Regions from separate parts of the Streptomyces sp. NPDC002619 genome, predicted to be linked through region 1. Evidence: riboswitches for the same ligand, from Rfam matches in the RefSeq annotation. Region 1 holds a riboswitch; each other region holds the start of a gene.
What was found. Region 1 has a riboswitch for cyclic di-AMP ahead of ACFYXB_RS26970 (M23 family metallopeptidase). Riboswitches for the same ligand answer to the same signal wherever they lie in the genome.
Positions count from the first base shown of each region.

Region 2: another riboswitch for cyclic di-AMP. It lies ahead of ACFYXB_RS01865 (NlpC/P60 family protein); the one in region 1 lies ahead of ACFYXB_RS26970 (M23 family metallopeptidase).
Region 3: another riboswitch for cyclic di-AMP. It lies ahead of ACFYXB_RS30255 (M23 family metallopeptidase); the one in region 1 lies ahead of ACFYXB_RS26970 (M23 family metallopeptidase).

Region 1 covers NZ_JBIAQV010000019.1:115,499-121,040, forward strand. The annotation lists gene ACFYXB_RS26960 (M16 family metallopeptidase) at 12-1,430, shown strand; gene ACFYXB_RS26965 (M16 family metallopeptidase) at 1,427-2,815, shown strand; cyclic di-AMP (ydaO/yuaA leader) riboswitch at 3,040-3,199, shown strand; gene ACFYXB_RS26970 (M23 family metallopeptidase) at 3,213-3,968, shown strand; gene ACFYXB_RS26975 (GntR family transcriptional regulator) at 4,156-4,842, shown strand; gene ACFYXB_RS26980 (HPr family phosphocarrier protein) at 5,060-5,341, opposite strand; gene ACFYXB_RS26985 (GNAT family N-acetyltransferase) at 5,518-5,542, shown strand, end outside.
Region 2 covers NZ_JBIAQV010000001.1:355,117-360,658, reverse strand. The annotation lists gene pcrA (DNA helicase PcrA) at 1-1,853, opposite strand, end outside; cyclic di-AMP (ydaO/yuaA leader) riboswitch at 2,199-2,371, shown strand; gene ACFYXB_RS01865 (NlpC/P60 family protein) at 2,380-3,579, shown strand; gene ACFYXB_RS01860 (tellurite resistance/C4-dicarboxylate transporter family protein) at 4,035-5,003, shown strand; gene ACFYXB_RS01855 (hypothetical protein) at 5,068-5,421, opposite strand.
Region 3 covers NZ_JBIAQV010000024.1:94,885-100,426, forward strand. The annotation lists gene ribA (GTP cyclohydrolase II) at 1-10, opposite strand, end outside; gene ACFYXB_RS30235 (MarR family transcriptional regulator) at 137-652, opposite strand; gene ACFYXB_RS30240 (dihydrofolate reductase family protein) at 761-1,891, shown strand; tRNA gene ACFYXB_RS30245 (tRNA-Met) at 1,958-2,031, shown strand; gene ACFYXB_RS30250 (PP2C family protein-serine/threonine phosphatase) at 2,213-3,394, shown strand; cyclic di-AMP (ydaO/yuaA leader) riboswitch at 3,638-3,797, shown strand; gene ACFYXB_RS30255 (M23 family metallopeptidase) at 3,805-4,851, shown strand; gene ACFYXB_RS30260 (aldo/keto reductase) at 4,979-5,542, shown strand, end outside.

The DNA of each region.
Region 1 (5,542 bases):
AAGGGACGTACATGCCCATGGGTCACACGGCCACAGCCGAGGCAGGCTCCGGGGGCCTGACAGCGACCGAGCACCGCCTGGCCAACGGTCTGCGCGTGGTGCTCTCCGAGGACCATCTGACCCCGGTCGCGGCGGTCTGCCTCTGGTACGACGTCGGCTCCCGCCACGAAGTCAAGGGGCGTACCGGCCTGGCTCACCTCTTCGAGCACCTGATGTTCCAGGGCTCCGGACAGGTGACGGGCAACGGTCACTTCGAGCTCGTGCAGGGCGCCGGCGGCTCGCTGAACGGCACCACCAGCTTCGAGCGCACCAACTACTTCGAGACCATGCCCGCCCACCAGTTGGAGCTCGCCCTGTGGCTGGAGGCCGACCGGATGGGCTCCCTGCTGGCCGCGCTCGACGACGAGTCCATGGAGAACCAGCGCGACGTCGTCAAGAACGAGCGCCGCCAACGCTACGACAACGTGCCCTACGGCACCGCGTTCGAGAAGCTGACCGCCCTCGCCTACCCGGAGGGCCACCCGTACCACCACACGCCGATCGGCTCGATGGCGGACCTCGACGCGGCCACCCTGGAGGACGCGCGCGCGTTCTTCCGCACGTACTACGCGCCGAACAACGCCGTGCTCTCCGTGGTCGGTGACATCGACCCGCAGCAGACCCTCGCCTGGGTCGAGAAGTACTTCGGCTCGATCCCCGCCCACGACGGCAAGCCCACGCCGCGTGACGGCTCGCTGCCGGACGTCATCGGCGAGCAGCTGCGCGAGGTCGTCGTCGAGGAGGTCCCGGCCCGCGCCCTGATGGCCGCCTACCGGCTCCCCGAGGACGGCACGCGCGAGGCGGACGCGGTCGACGTGGCGCTCACCGTCCTGGGCGGCGGCGAGTCCTCCCGGCTCTACAACCGGCTCGTACGGCGCGACCGTACGGCGGTCGCGGCCGGGTTCGGCCTGCTGCGGCTGGCCGGGGCGCCCTCCCTGGGCTGGCTGGACGTGAAGACCTCCGGCGATGTCGAGGTGCCGGTCATCGAGACCGCGATCGACGAGGAGCTCGCCCGCTTCGCCGAGGAGGGCCCCACGTCCGAGGAAATGGAGCGCGCCCAGGCCCAGTTGGAGCGCGAGTGGCTGGACCGGCTCGGCACGGTCGCGGGCCGCGCCGACGAACTGTGCCGGTACGCCGTCCTGTTCGGCGACCCGCAGCTCGCCCTCACCGCCGTGCAGCGCGTCCTCGCGGTGACCCCGGAGGAGGTCAAGGAGGTCGCCCAGGCCCGGCTGCGCCCCGACAACCGCGCGGTGCTCGTGTACGAGCCGCTGTCGGCCGAGTCCGCGGAGCACACCGAGGACCCGGGCATCCCCGAGGACCCGGAGTCCGAGGCCACCGTCGAAGCCGGCGCCACCGCAGACCAGGACGACAACGAGGAGGCGGCCAAGTGACCGAGCTCGCCGCGATGGAGTTCCACCCCCAGCCCCGCGCGGGCGAGGCGAAGCCGTGGGCCTTCCCGGCCCCCGAGCGAGGCACGCTGGACAACGGCCTGACCGTGCTGCGCTGCCACCGCCCCGGCCAGCAGGTCGTGGCCGTCGAGGTGCTCCTCGACGCGCCCCTGGACGCCGAGCCGGCCGGCTTCGACGGCGTCGCCACGATCATGGCGCGGGCCTTCTCCGAGGGCACCGACAAGCACTCCGCCGAGGAGTTCGCCGCCGAGCTGGAGCGCTGCGGCGCCACCCTCGACGCGCATGCCGACCACCCCGGCGTCAGGCTGAGCCTGGAGGTACCCGCCTCCCGCCTCGGCAAGGCGCTCGGGCTGCTCGCCGACGCCCTCAGGGCGCCGGCGTTCGCGGACAGCGAGGTCGAGCGGCTGGTCCGCAACCGCCTCGACGAGATCCCGCACGAGCTGGCCAACCCCTCCCGCCGCGCTGCCAAGGAGCTCTCCAAGGAGCTGTTCCCGGCGACCGCGCGCATGTCCCGCCCGCGCCAGGGCACCGAGGACACGGTCGAGAAGATCGACGCGGTGGCCGTAAGCGCCTTCTACGACCGGCACGTCAGGCCCGCCACGGCCACCGCCGTGGTCGTCGGCGACCTCACCGGCATCGACCTGGACGAGCTGCTCGGCGAGACCCTGGGCGACTGGACCGGCTCCCAGGCTCAGCCGCGCCCCGTGCCGCCGGTGAGCGCCGACGACACCGGCCGGGTCGTCATCGTGGACCGCCCCGGCGCTGTCCAGACCCAGCTGCTCATCGGCCGCGTCGGCTCCGACCGGCACGACCGCGTGTGGCCCGCGCAGGTGCTCGGCACGTACTGCCTCGGCGGCACCCTCACCTCCCGCCTGGACCGCGTCCTGCGCGAGGAGAAGGGCTACACCTACGGTGTGCGCGCGTTCGGCCAGGTCCTGCGGTCCGCCCCGGACGGCACAGGCGCCTCGATGCTCGCCATCAGCGGCTCCGTGGACACCCCGAACACCGGCCCGGCGCTGGCGGACCTGTGGACCGTGCTGCGCACGCTCGCCGCGGAAGGACTCACCGACGCGGAGCGCGACGTCGCCGTGCAGAACCTGGTCGGCGTGGCGCCGCTCAAGTACGAGACGGCGGCGGCCGTGGCCAGCACGCTCGCCGACCAGGTCGAGCAGTACCTGCCCGACGACTACCAGGCGACGCTGTACCAGCAGCTCGCAGCCACCGGCACCGTGGAGGCCACCGCCGCCGTGGTCAACGCCTTCCCGGTGGAACGGCTGGTCACGGTCCTGGTCGGCGACGCGGCGCAGATCAAGGAGCCCGTGGAGGCTCTCGGCATCGGCGAAGTGAGCGTCGTCTCCGCCGAGTAGAGCACGCGTAGAGCCCGTGTGGTGCACGCGCGCGTGGGGCTCTGACGACCGACGGGTTGTCAGGGCCCTTTCTCATTTCCCCCAGATGTCCGAATTGGGGCGGAGGTTGCCTGTCTGCCCTGTGGGATGCGCTACAAAAGCCCGGATCGGTTTGGGGATTGAAACTTGTCCCGCTTAGCGTCGTCCGGGCTGTTCGTCAGGCAGTGCGCCGCGCCCGCGGCACCGGACAGTCATCGCCGAGTCCCCCTACGGCGCGAGCCAGGGGAGCCGGGGACCCACACGTCCCTGGGGTGAATCGGACGCCCGCGCCGAGCGAGGGGGTCCGTAGGAGACCTTCCTGCTCCGAACCCGTCAGCTAACCCGGTAGGCGAGAAGGAAGGAAAGGACCAGCCACTCCATGGCGTTCACCCGCGCCACCGGGAAGCACCGCCGTCCCACCCGGACACGTCGCACCACCGCTCGCGCGGCGGGCGTCGCGGCCCTCGCCACCACCGGCGTCATGGGCACCCTCGCGGCCACCCCGGCGCTCGCCGCCGAGACCCCGGCCGAGCAGACGGGCCTCATCCCCGTCGTCACCCTCGGCGACTCGGTCGCCCAGCAGATCGACGCCCAGGCCGCAGCCCAGAAGCAGGCCGCCGAGGAGAAGGCGGCCGAGCAGGCCGCGCGCAAGGCGGCCGCGCAGGAGGCCAAGAAGGAGCGCGCGGCCAAGGAGCGCGCCGCCCGCGAGGCCGAGCGCAAGCGCCTCAACGCCTTCGTCGTGCCGATAGCGAACTCGTACGTCTCCACCGGCTACAAGACCGGCGGCTCCCTGTGGTCCTCCGGCGCCCACACCGGCATCGACTTCCACGCCTCCTCCGGCACCACCGTCCACGCGGTCGGCTCGGGCACGGTCGTGTCGACCGGCTGGGGCGGGGCGTACGGCAACCAGATCGTGATCAGGATGGCCGACGGGATGTACACCCAGTACGGCCACCTGTCGTCGATCGGTGTCTCGGTGGGACAGACGGTCGTCCCCGGCCAGCAGATCGGCCTGTCCGGCGCGACCGGCAACGTGACCGGGCCGCACCTCCACTTCGAGGCCCGTACGACCCCGGAGTACGGCTCGGACATCGACCCCGTCGCCTATCTCCGCAAGCACGGCGTGAACGTCTGACGACCCAAGGCGCGACAGCGAGGCCCCGGCTCCCTCGAGCCGGGGCTTTCGTCGTTTCGGACCCCCCGCTGTCCAAAAAATATCCATGGATTCCGGCCCGCCATCGGAAATTCCGGCTCATTGCAATAGAGTCACAGAACACACGTCAATCGTCGACGTTTCACGGGGATTAAGGCGGAGGTCGGTCATGCGTATTCCGGCGCACTCGGTATGCACGGCGATCCGGGACGACATCGTCGCAGGTGTCTACGAGCGCGGCAGCCGGCTCACCGAGGAACTGCTGGCCCGCCGCTACGGCGTCTCGCGCGTCCCCGTCCGCGAGGCTCTGCGCACCCTGGAGGCCGAGGGCTTCGTGGTGACCCGGCGGCACGCGGGCGCGTGCGTCGCCGAACCGACCGAGCAGGAGGCCGCCGACCTGCTGGAGATGCGCATGCTCCTGGAGCCGCTCGGCGCCTCCCGGGCCGCTCAGCGGCGTACCGAGGCGCATCTCAAGGTGCTGCGCGGCCTGGTCAGGCTGGGCCAGGAGCGGGCCAGGCGGGGCAACAGCGAGGACCTGCGCTCGCTGGGCGGCTGGTTCCACGAGACGCTCGCGCAGGCCTCCGGCAGCCATGCCCTGACCTCGATGCTCACCCAGTTGCGGCACAAGATCGCATGGATGTACGCGATCGAGGCGCCCGCCGACCCCGCGGAGTCCTGGGCGGAGCACGGTGCCATCGTGGACGCCGTGGCGCGCGGCGACGGCGAGCGCGCGCGGGCGATCACGGCGCTGCACACCGAGCGCGCGACGACCGCGCACCGGCTGCGATTCGCGCCCGGCGCGGAGCGTGTGAGGAACTCGCAACACCCCGTAAACATGTCGAGCCTGCGGCATTAACACGGGCGCCGTATACAAAGAGGGGATATTCGGGTGGCGTGAATTTCCGCTGACCTTTCTCGCGTGCGCCGTGAATTCATGGCGCACGCCTCATTCGTGCGTCCTGAGTCTGTCCCGCGGTGAATTCACCAGATGTGCCGCGGAAACGCGGAAGCCGCGCCACCCCTGCTGGGCGACGCGGCTTCCCGGTACCGGTCCGGTATGAATCCGGTACGGTTCAGACGGTCTCGGGCAGTTCCTCGAGGCCCTCGGCGACCAGCTTGGCCAGCCGGTCCAGGGCGACGTCCGCGCCTTCGGCGTCGGAGGCGAGGACGATCTCCTCGCCGCCCTGGGCGCCCAGGCCGAGGACGGCCAGCATGGAGGCCGCGTTGACGGGGTTGCCGTCGGCCTTGGCGATCGTCACGGGGACGCCTGCGGCCGTGGCGGCTCGGACGAAGATGGAAGCGGGGCGGGCGTGGAGACCCTCGGCCCAGCCGACGTTGACGCGGCGCTCAGCCATGTGATGCTGCCCTTCAGTGTTCAGGGTTGTCTAGACCAGTTTCCCATATGGTGAAGCATGCCCGGAGCGGTCCTGCGTCCCGCCCAGGCGTGGAGTCGGACCGCGGCCTCGGTCCGACTCCGTTCCCCACAGACTGCCTCGCGCCGTTGTCATTGGCGAGCCGTACTCTGGGGCCCATGCAGACCCCGGCGGACCGGCAGG
Region 2 (5,542 bases), on a different contig from region 1:
TGCTCGCCCTCCGCTCGTTCCTGCTCGAACTCCAGGGCGACGGCGGCGAGTTCCTGGAGGTTCTCGATCCGGGTCTCGTCCTGGGGGTCGGTCGAGGACTGCAACTCGGCCAGATAGCCGGTGCGTTCGAGTATGGCTTCCAGGACGGTGGCCGGTCCCGCGCCCGACTCGACGATCGTACGGAGGTCCTCCATCAGCGTGTTGAACCGCTTGACGGCGTTCGTGGACCGCGCGGCCATGCCGTACGCCTCGTCGACGCGGCGCAGCGCCTGCGGGAAGCTGATCTTCTCGCGCTGGGCGAGGGCGTCGATCATCGCCTCCGCGCGTTCACCGATGCCGCGTTTGGGCACGTTGAGGATGCGGCGCAGCGGGACCGAGTCCTCAGGGTTCGCGAGCACGCGCAGGTAGGCCAGGACGTCCCGGACCTCCTTGCGCTCGTAGAAGCGGACACCGCCGACGACCTTGTAGGGCAGGCCGACGCGGATGAAGACCTCTTCGAAGACACGGGACTGGGCGTTGGTGCGGTAGAACACGGCGACGTCGCCGGACTTCGCCTCGCCCGCGTCCGTGAGCCGGTCGATCTCGTCGGCGACGAACTGCGCCTCGTCGTGCTCCGTGTCGGCCACATAGCCGGTGATCTGCGCGCCCGCGCCCGCGTTGGTCCACAGGTTCTTGGGGCGGCGGGACTCGTTGCGCTCGATGACCGCGTTGGCGGCGGACAGGATCGTCTGGGTGGAGCGGTAGTTCTGCTCCAGGAGGATCGTCGTCGCGTCCGGGTAGTCCTCCTCGAACTGGAGGATGTTGCGGATCGTCGCGCCGCGGAAGGCGTAGATCGACTGGTCGGCGTCGCCCACGACGCACAGCTCGGCGGGCGGTAGGTCGTGCCCGGCGGGCGGTACGTCCTCGTCGTGCCGGCCGGTGCCGACGAGTTCGCGCACGAGCGCGTACTGGGCGTGGTTGGTGTCCTGGTACTCGTCGACCAGGACGTGCCGGAAGCGGCGGCGGTAGTGCTCGGCGACGTCCGGGAAGGCGCGCAGCAGATTGACCGTCGTCATGATCAGGTCGTCGAAGTCGAGGGCGTTCGCCTCGCGCAGACGCGACTGGTAGAGGGCGTAGGCCTGGGCGAGGGTCTTCTCAAAGCCTCCCCCAGACTCCGTCTGGGATGTGCCCCCAGCGGCCTGCGCGGCGAAGTCCTCCTCGTCGATCAGCTCGTTCTTGAGGTTGCTGATCTTGGCGCTGAAGGACTTGGGCGGATAGCGCTTGGGATCGAGATCGAGATCACGGCAGACGAGTGCCATGAGCCGCTTGGAGTCGGCGGCGTCGTAGATCGAGAAGCTCGATGTGAAGCCCAGCTTCTTGCTCTCGCGCCGCAGGATGCGCACGCACGCGCTGTGGAAGGTCATCACCCACATCGCGTTCGCGCGCGGGCCGACGAGCTGCTCGACGCGCTCCTTCATCTCGCCCGCGGCCTTGTTGGTGAAGGTGATCGCGAGGATCTGGCCCGGGTGCACGCTCCGCTCGGCCAGGAGATACGCGATGCGGTGCGTGAGCACACGGGTCTTGCCGGAGCCGGCGCCGGCCACGATGAGCAGGGGGGTGCCGGCATGGACGACGGCCGCGCGCTGGTTCTCGTTCAGCCCCTCCAGGAGGGCGGCCGCGTCGATGGCCGGGCGCGGGGCGCCGTCGCGGTAGTACGAGTCCCGGTCCGGCGGCACGTCGAACTTCCCGCCGAACAGATCGTCCGGAAGTGACTCCGGAGCATGATCGTCCTCGGGCGGTGGCGGGGGTTCCTCCTCGCGCCCCTGGGGGGCCTGGAGGTTCGCCAGGAAGCTGTCGTCAAAGAGGCTGCTCATCGCTCTCCGAGTCTAGGGCGCCCCACCGACAACCCGCCGCCGCCCCGAGAACATCCCTCGTTCCCCGACAGCCCGGCACCGCCGTCACCAGCAACGATCGCTTGATCACGGTGCGCGACGAGCCGAATTCCGGTCGGGTGGCACGCGGGCACCGACGATCGACACGGCGAACAAACCGGACAAGTCACTGCTCGTCGTCATCTATCAACCACGCCTTGTCGCACCTTGACCAAAGGTCACGAAAATGTATCGGGCATATCGCCCATCAACCTTCACAGGCGCCACACCAGTTGGCTACCGTTCCGGGCGGGCCGTACGACCCCCACCGGCGAACGTCGCCGGGCCGCGCGGCCTCCGCCGAGTCCGGTGTGCCGCCCCGAGGCCGCCGGAGCCGGGGACCCACCGACCTTGGGGTGGATCGGCCCAACTCCCTTCCGGAGAACGGGCCGTAGGGCAAGCCTTCCGAACCACCCGCCCGAACCCGACAGCTAACTCGGTAGGCGGAACATGGAAGGAGTCGCCTCCTTTGGCGTCGCACCGCAAGCCGCGCGCCGCGAGCACGCGCATAGCCGGCATAGGCACCCCCGTCCTCGCCACCGCCGCCCTCACCTCTGTGGCCCTGCTCACCCAGACCGCCAACGCCGCCCCCTCCACCGACGGCAAGCCGAGCGTCGAGGAGGTGCAGAAGAAGGTCGACGACCTCTACCGCCAGGCGGAGTCGGCGACCGAGAAGTACAACTCGGCCAAGGAGAAGTCCGGCACGCAGCGCAAGCAGGTCGACGCGCTTCTGGACGACGTCGCCCGGCGCACGGACAAGCTCAACAAAGCCCGCGAGGAGCTGGGCACGTTCGCCGCGGCCCAGTACCGCACCGGTGCCGCCGCCCCCGACACCGCCACCTTCCTCCTGGCCGACAGTCCGCAGGACTACTTCGACCAGACCCAGCTGATGAGCCGGATGACCACGCGCCAGAAGGACGCGGTCGACGACTACGTCACGGAGCAGTCCGCGACGATGAAGAAGCGGCAGGAGGCCACCAAGAGCCTCGAGACGCTGAACGAGTCGCAGAGCGAGCTGAAGACCGCGAAGGCGACCGTCCAGACGAAGCTCTCCAGCGCGCGTGAGCTGCTGTCCAAGCTGACGGCGGAGGAGAAGGCGCGGCTCGCCGCCATCGAGAAGCAGAAGCAGGAGGAGGCGGCGCGGAAGGCCGCCGAGCTCGCCAAGCAGCAGGCGGCGCAGAAGGCGGCGGAGGAAGCGGCGGCGCAGAAGGAGAGCAGCTCCTCGGGCTCGACGGGCTCCTCGGGCTCGACAAGTTCGTCGGGTTCGTCGACCTCGCCCTCGTCCGGATCATCTTCGTCCGACTCGTACGCCACCAAGGCCGACAAGGCGATCGCCTTCGCCCGCGCCCAGATCGGCAAGCCGTACGTCTGGGGCGCCACCGGGCCCGACTCCTACGACTGCTCCGGCCTCACCCAGGCCGCTTGGAAGGCCGCCGGCGTCGACCTCCCGCGCACCACCTGGGACCAGGTCAACGCGGGCACCACCGTCTCCCTCGCCGACGCCCAGCCCGGTGACCTGATCTTCTTCTACGACGACATCAGCCACGTCGGCCTCTACATCGGCGACGGCATGATGATCCACGCCCCGAAGCCCGGCGCCTACGTCCGCGAGGAGTCGGTCTACTACGCCGGCGACTCGATCATCCACAGCGTGGTACGCCCGGCCTGACCAAGGCGGGGCGCGTGCCCGAGCAACGGGGCGCGCGAGGTACGTCACACGCGGGGCGTGCACTCCCGCACCGCACGCGGCGGCTCGTGCCGCCTGGGCGAGCGCGGGGGCGCGGACGCAGGGAGCGAGTCGCCGTACCGCCCGCCGGGCGTGCGCTCGCGTGCCGTGCGCCTAGCGCATCATGTGCGCGCCCGGCGCCTGTTCCACACGCCCGGCGCGCCTCGTGCACTCCGCGCCGGGCACAAGCACGACGCGCCCCTCCCTGAGGCGCACGCCCCTCCCACGGGGCGCCGCGCCCGCTCGGGTCGCCCCAGGCGCGGGCTCCTGGCAACGCGCGCCACGGCCCACCACACCGCGCGCACGCGCCTCGCCCCTGTCCCGCACGCGCGCGTTTTTGAAGGTCACGCGCGCGTGGCCCGCTCGTATCGGGTGTGTTGGTCCCTAGCATCGGGCCCATGCCCGGGACCTCTCCCCTTCGCCCCTGGTGGGCGCAGCGTCCGCCTGCGGCCGGGGCCGCCGTGATGGCGACCGGGATCGTGTCGGTCGGGCTGCAGCTGACCGGATACGAGGTCCTGTCCCGGCTGTTTCTGACGATGGCCTGTGTCTCCTGGCTGGCGCTCGCCGCGTCCTTCGGGGTGGGACTGGTGCGCGATCGGGAGCGGTGGGTGGCCCAGGCGAGGACGCCGGGCGCGCTGACGGCCGTGGCCGCGACCACCGTGCTCGGCACGCGTTTCTCCATGCTCGGCTGGCAGACGGTGGCGGAGGCGCTGCTCGCGCTGTCGGCCGTACTCTGGCCGGTCCTGATGCTCCTCGTCGTACCGCACTGGCAGCGCCACATGCCGGGCGCGGTGTTCCTGGGCTGTGTGGCCACGCAGGGACTCGCCGTCCTGGCGGCCACTCTGGCGGCCGTCGAGTCGACGGCCTGGCTCGCGCACACCGCGCTGGTGCTGTTCTGGCTGGGGCTCGTGCTGTACGGCTTCGCGCTGCCCCGCTTCGAACCGCGGCAGCTCACCGAGGGCGCCGGGGACCAGTGGATCGCGGGGGGCGCGCTGGCCAACTCGACGCTGGCCGGGGTGAAGCTGATCGCCGCCGACAGCCCGCGGCTGTACCTGTGGAACGACGACGACCGGGACGTCCTGCACTCGGTGACCGGCGCGCTGTTCTTCCTCGTCCTGGCCTGTTACGTCGTCCTGCTGATCGCCGAGCTGGCGAGACTCCGGCCGCGCTACGACGTACGCCGCTGGGCGACGGTCTTCCCGATGGGGATGACGGCGGCGGCGACGCTGTCGGTCGCCGCCGTCATCCGGGTCCCGTGGCTGAGGGGCCCCGGGAAGGTGCTGGTGTGGATCGCGGTGGCGGTGTGGATCGCGGTCGCCGCGGGCGCGGTGGCTGCGGCCCGCGCCCGGTTCAGCGCCGCGCGCTGAACGTCATGCCGGCGTACGCCACATCCACAGCACGGCGTACCTCACGTCCACGACACGGCGTACATCACGTCCACAGCACGGCGATGAAGACGTTCGCGATGGTGAGCAGCCCCACCAGGCCGAAGAGGCGCTTGTCCACGCGCTCGTCGTCCCGCTTCACATAAACGAGCCCGAGGATCACGATCAGCAGGGCCAGCTTCACGCCGATCTTGACGGTGTTGAGGTGATGGTCGTCGGCCTGGTTGAGGCCGACCAGGACCACACCGGTGACCAGCATGGTCAGCGCGCCGTGCAGCATCGCGGGGACGAAGCGGGCGTCGCCCTTGCCCATCGCCTTCATCTGGGTGAGGAACCCGCCGAGGAGCGACGCGATGCCGATGATGTGCAGGCCGACGAAGAGATGGATGAGTACGTCCATGGGGCCGGAGCCTAATCGGGGCACAAGTGCCTCCGGTCACCGCCCCCACCCCGAGCGACCCCGGCGGCACGGCCCGCATATATGCACCCCATAGCACTCCGGCGCCCCCACGTGTCACAGA
Region 3 (5,542 bases), on a different contig from region 1:
TGTCGGGCATGCGGGTTCTCCCCTTTGCGCAGGCGTTCAAGCGTTTCAGATTTGAAGCAGTTGTTCGCTCCCGGACTCTACCTCACGCTTCAAATTTGAAGCAACGAAACCGGCGATTTTTGACATGCGCCGCGGATCACGAACAGGGCCGCCCCGACCGCCGTCGCCACGGCACCTCGTCCGCCGTGCCGCGCGCCTCCTCGTCGCCCAGCACGCCCGCCACCTCGCTGAAGATCTCCTCCAGTTGCCGCACCTGCTCGGGGCTGAGGCGGTCGAAGAGTGTGGCGCGTACGGTCGCCACGTGACCCGGTGCCGCGCGTTCCAGGACGGACATGCCCTCGTCGGTCAGCGCGGCGATGCTGCCCCGCTTGTCCGACGGGCATCCCTCACGGAGGATCAGCCCGTCCTTCTCCAGCCGGGTCACGGCGTACGTCAGCCGGCTGCGGGTGATCTTCGACTTCTCGGCGAGGTCGGTCATGCGCAGCCTGCGGTCCGGCGCCTCGGAGAGGTTGGCCAGGATGGAGTAGTACAGGTGCGGCATGCCGGCGTCCTGCTGGAGCTGCCGGTCGATCGCGTCCTCCAGGAGCGAGCTGCCGGCGATGTACGCGCGCCAGGCGCGTTGCTCCTCGGGGCTGAGCCAGCGGGTCGTCATGCCGACAGTGTAAGTTTGTTTCAAACTTGAACCAAGCCCGCCCGTCGCGGCAGAGTCCGCCCGTCCTCACGCCGGATCACCAGATCACCGGAACCCCGGAGCACGCCGATGCCCCTCCCGTACGTCCTCCTCTCCGCCGCCGTCTCCCTCGACGGGTACCTCGATGACACCGGCCCCGAGCGGCTCCTGTTGTCCGGCCCGGCGGACTTCGACCGCGTCGACGAGGTACGGGCATCCGTCGACGCGATCCTGATCGGCGCCGGCACCATCCGCGCCGACAACCCGCGGCTCCTGGTCAACTCGCCCGAGCGGCGCGCGGCCCGGGTAGCCGACGGGCGGCCGGAGTACCCGCTCAAGGTCACCGTCAGCGGCTCGGGCGACCTGGACCCGGACGCGAAGTTCTGGCACACGGGCGGCGACAAGGTCGTCTACACGACGGACAAGGGCGCGCAGCGGGCCCGGGCGCTGGGCCTCGCCGCCGACGTCGTCCCGCTCGGCCCCGACCTCGACTGGCCCGCCCTACTCAAACACCTGCACGACGAGCGTGGAGTCCGGCGGCTGATGGTCGAGGGAGGCGGCACCGTCCACACGCAGCTCCTCCAGCAGGGCCTCGCAGACGAACTCCAACTGGTCCTCGCCCCGCTGTTCGTGGGCGACCCGGCGGCACCCCGGCTGTTCGGACCCGGGGACTACCAGCGCGGCCGGCTGCGGCTGGTCGAGTCGCGGCGGATCGAGGACGTCGTACTGATGCGGTACGAGCCCACCGCGCCCGGCACCGGACCGTCGGTCACCGCCGCCGACCGACGCTGGATGGGCATCGCCTGTGAGCTGGCCGCCCTGTGCCCGCCCTCGCGGACGGCGTTCAGCGTGGGCGCGGTCGTGGTGGCCGCCGACGGGACGGAGCTGGCGCGCGGACACTCGCGCGAAGGTGAGGACCCCGTGGCGCACGCCGAGGAGGCGGCGCTAGCGAAGATCGACCCCGCGGACCCGCGGCTGCCCGCCGCCACCGTCTACAGCAGCCTCGAACCGTGCGCCCGCCGTGCCTCGCGGCCCCTGCCCTGCGCCCGGCTGATCCTGCGTGCGGGAGTACGGCGCGTGGTCACGGCCTGGCGGGAGCCGGACACGTTCGTGGCGGGCGCCGACGGCAGCGGGCTGCTCGCGGCCGAGGGCGCCGACGTCGTCGTACTGCCGGAGTACGAGGCCCGGGCCAAGGAGCCGAACCGGCACCTGCTGGGCTGACCACGGGCGCCGGAATTAAACCCGTGCGCTCGGGGTCCTTCGCATGGCGTACACTGGTTTCAACGACGCGGGGTGGAGCAGCTCGGTAGCTCGCTGGGCTCATAACCCAGAGGTCGCAGGTTCAAATCCTGTCCCCGCTACTGAAGGCTCAGGGCCGGAATCCAGAAATTGGATTCCGGCCCTGAGTGTTTTGCCACGGCATTTCCCGCGGCTTCCGTGTTTCCCGTCACACCCGCTCATCCGGTCGGCCCACAGCGCTCGCCGCCCGCATCCGCCCCGGCAAACCTGGACGGACGTATGCCGAGACGCGGGAGACGAGCAGTGCGCTCTGGTGAGGTGGACGAGGGGCCGTACGCCAGGGCCGGCGGGCGGCTGCCCGGCGATCCCGTGCCCGGCACGGGCCTGCGCGGCGTCCACGAGGAGCGCGTGGAGCGGCGGACCTCGCTGGCGCGGTCGCTCGTGCGGATACTGCCCGCGCTGCTGGTCGTCGGCGGAATCCTGTACGGCGTCCTCACCCCGATGGAATTCACCGCCGCCCCGTTCTTCACGGCCGCCCCGCTCGTCGCCGCCCCCCTCACCTCGCTCCGCGCCACCGTCGTCACCGGGGTGGCGGCCGCCGCCGGCACCCTCGCGGTGCATGCCGGGTTCAGCTCCCAGACGAGTGCCGGGTCCGTCACCGAGGACGTCACCGTGGCGACGGTCGCCCTGCTGGCCGTCGGCATCAACCGCGTCGTCCGCCTCGGTGACAAGCGGCTGGCCTCCGCCCGCGAGATCGCCGAGGCCGCCCAGCGCGCCGTACTGCCCGAACCCGCCGAGCACATCGGTGGGTTCGAGATCGCGGCGCGGTACGAGGCGGCGCAGGCGGGCGCGTTCATCGGCGGTGACCTGTACGCGGTGCAGGACAGCCCGCACGGCGTGCGGATCATCGTCGGGGACGTACGCGGGAAGGGCATGGGAGCCGTGGCGGCCGTCGCGGTCGTGATCGGGGCCTTCCGGGAGGCCGCAGAGCAGGAGGCCACGCTGGAGGCGGTGGCGCAGCGGCTGGAGCGGGCGCTGACTCGGGAAGATACGCGCCGCGAAGGGATCGACACCTATGAGGGGTTCACGACGGCCGTCCTCGTCGAGATCCCGCACGGCGACGAAGCGGTCCGGTTCCTCAACCGGGGGCATCCGCCGCCCCTGCTCCTGCATGCCGACGGCCGGCTGAAGGCGCTGCTCACCGGGGAGCGCGCGCTGCCGCTCGGCATGGGCGAGCTGGGTGTGTGGCCCGACCGTGCCGAGGAGACCGGCTTCCCGTGCGGGGCCACGCTGCTGCTGTACACCGACGGTCTGACCGAGGCCCGCGACGCGCACGGCTGGTTCTACGACCCCGAGCGGCGGCTGGCCGGGCGTACCTTCGACGATCCGTGCACGCTGCTCGGGGTGCTCGCCGAGGAGGTGCGGCGGCACTCGGGGGGCGGGATGACGGACGACATGGCGCTGCTGGCCGTACGGCGTCCTTGATCGTTGTCACGGGTGGTGATCGGGTAGAAGCCCTCCGATAACAACTGATACACCGTCAGGCTCTGTGAAATTCCCTGGCGGTGGTAGGGCGGCGGTCAACTCGCCCGATTTTCACCAGTCGTGGCCCGTAAGTCCGTACCGAAAACGTTAATGATCACGCGGAACGGCTTGGAATCTGCCCTCCGAGTCTATTAACGTTCGATAACGCAGCGCGGTCGTCCCAGCCGTCACAAGAGGCGGCTCCGTGCGCACGCGCCGAATCCCGCGAGGGAACCGGGGAACCACCACCTTGGGGTGAATCACGCGGATGCCGCCGTGAAGTCACGGCCGGTATACGCGCGTAGGAGACCTTCCTGCTCCGAACCCGTCAGCTAACCCGGTAGGCGAAGGAAGGAAAGGAGTACGCCCGAGTGGCGTCCAACCGGCCTGCTCCAGCAGCCCCGTTCGTACCGAGCCAGCGCAGCACCGAGACCTTCGGGTACGACGGTCCGCGCGCCGACGAGGGGCCCTGGGAGGAGTGGAACCCCACCGAGGAATCCATCCGCCCCCTGCGTGGCCGGCACCGCGTCGGCAAGCAGCGCGGTGGCGGACTCGCCCGCAGCTCCACGGTCCTCGGCGTCGGTGTCATAGCCGCCGTCGGTGCGGGCGGCATGGCCAGCGCCAACACCGGCAAGGCTCCGGTGTCCATCTCCATGCCCGACCTGCCCTCCGTCAGCTCCCTGCTGAGCGACGCGCCCTCCTCCGACGCGCCCAAGAGCTCCGGCTCCACCGCCGCCCTCAGCACTGTCGGCGTGACCCAGGCCGACACCGCCAAGGGCACCACCGACGCCGGTGAGGCCCTGCGCAACCGGATCATGGCCCAGGCCGAGCAGCAGCAGGGCCAGGTCGAGACCAAGGCCGCCGCCGCTGCCGTGGCCGCCGCCGACAAGCAGGTCGCGGAAGAGGCCGCCAAGGCGGAGCAGGCTGCCGCGGCGAAGGCCGCCGACGCCAAGGCCGCCGCGGAGGCAGCCGCCAAGAAGAAGGCCGAGGAGGAGCGCCTCGCCGCGCTGGCCAAGCAGTTCACGCTGCCGACCTCCTCGTACACGATCACCGGCACCTTCGGCCAGGCCGGCTCCATGTGGTCCTCCGGCTACCACACCGGCCTAGACTTCGCCGCCCCCACGGGCACCCTGATCAAGGCCATCCACACCGGCACGATCACCGAGGCGGGCTGGGCCGGCGCGTACGGCTACCGCACGATCCTCACCCTCGACGACGGCACCGAGCTGTGGTTCTGCCACCAGTCCTCGATCAACGTCAGCGTCGGCCAGAAGGTCAACACCGGCGACGTCATCGGCCGCGTCGGCGCCACCGGCAACGTCACCGGCCCGCACCTGCACCTCGAGGTCCACCCCGGCGGCCAGGCCACGGGCATCGACCCGATGCCGTGGCTGCGCGACAAGGGCCTCACCCCCTGACGCACCTTCCTGATCCCCGGCGGTCCTGACGACAACCCCCCGACGTCTGGGCCGCCGGTCAGGTGTTTACTGGATCTTTCCGGCGCCGGCGGAATCGGGCGCTCCGGTCCGTGCGTTGAATTGAAGCATGACTTCTCTGCGCAAACTCGGCTCCTCCGACCTCGAGGTCTTCCCGCTTGCCCTCGGCGGCAACGTCTTCGGCTGGACCGCCGACGAGACGACGTCCTTCGGCGTGCTCGACGCCTACACGGCCGCCGGCGGCAACTTCGTCGACACCGCCGACTCCTACTCGGCGTTCGCCCCCGGCAACAAGGGCGGCGAGTCCGAGACCGTCATCGGCAAGTGGATCAAGGCCCGCGGCAACCGCTCCGACGTCGTCATCGCGACCAAGGTCAGCCAGCACCCCGACTTCCCGGGCCTGTCCGCCGCCAACATCAAGGCCGCCGCCGACGCCTCGCTGCGCCGCCTCGACACGGACTACATCGACCTCTACTTCACGCACTTCGACAAGCCGGAAGTGCCGGTCGACGAGATCATCGGGGCGCTCGACGAACTCGTACGGGCAGGCAAGGTGCGGCACGTCGCCGCCTCCAACATCTCGGCGGAGCGGCTCCAGGAGTCCCTCGACTTCTCCGACCGCGAGGGCCTGGCCCGGTACGTCGCGCTCCAGCCCCACTACAACCTCGTCTCG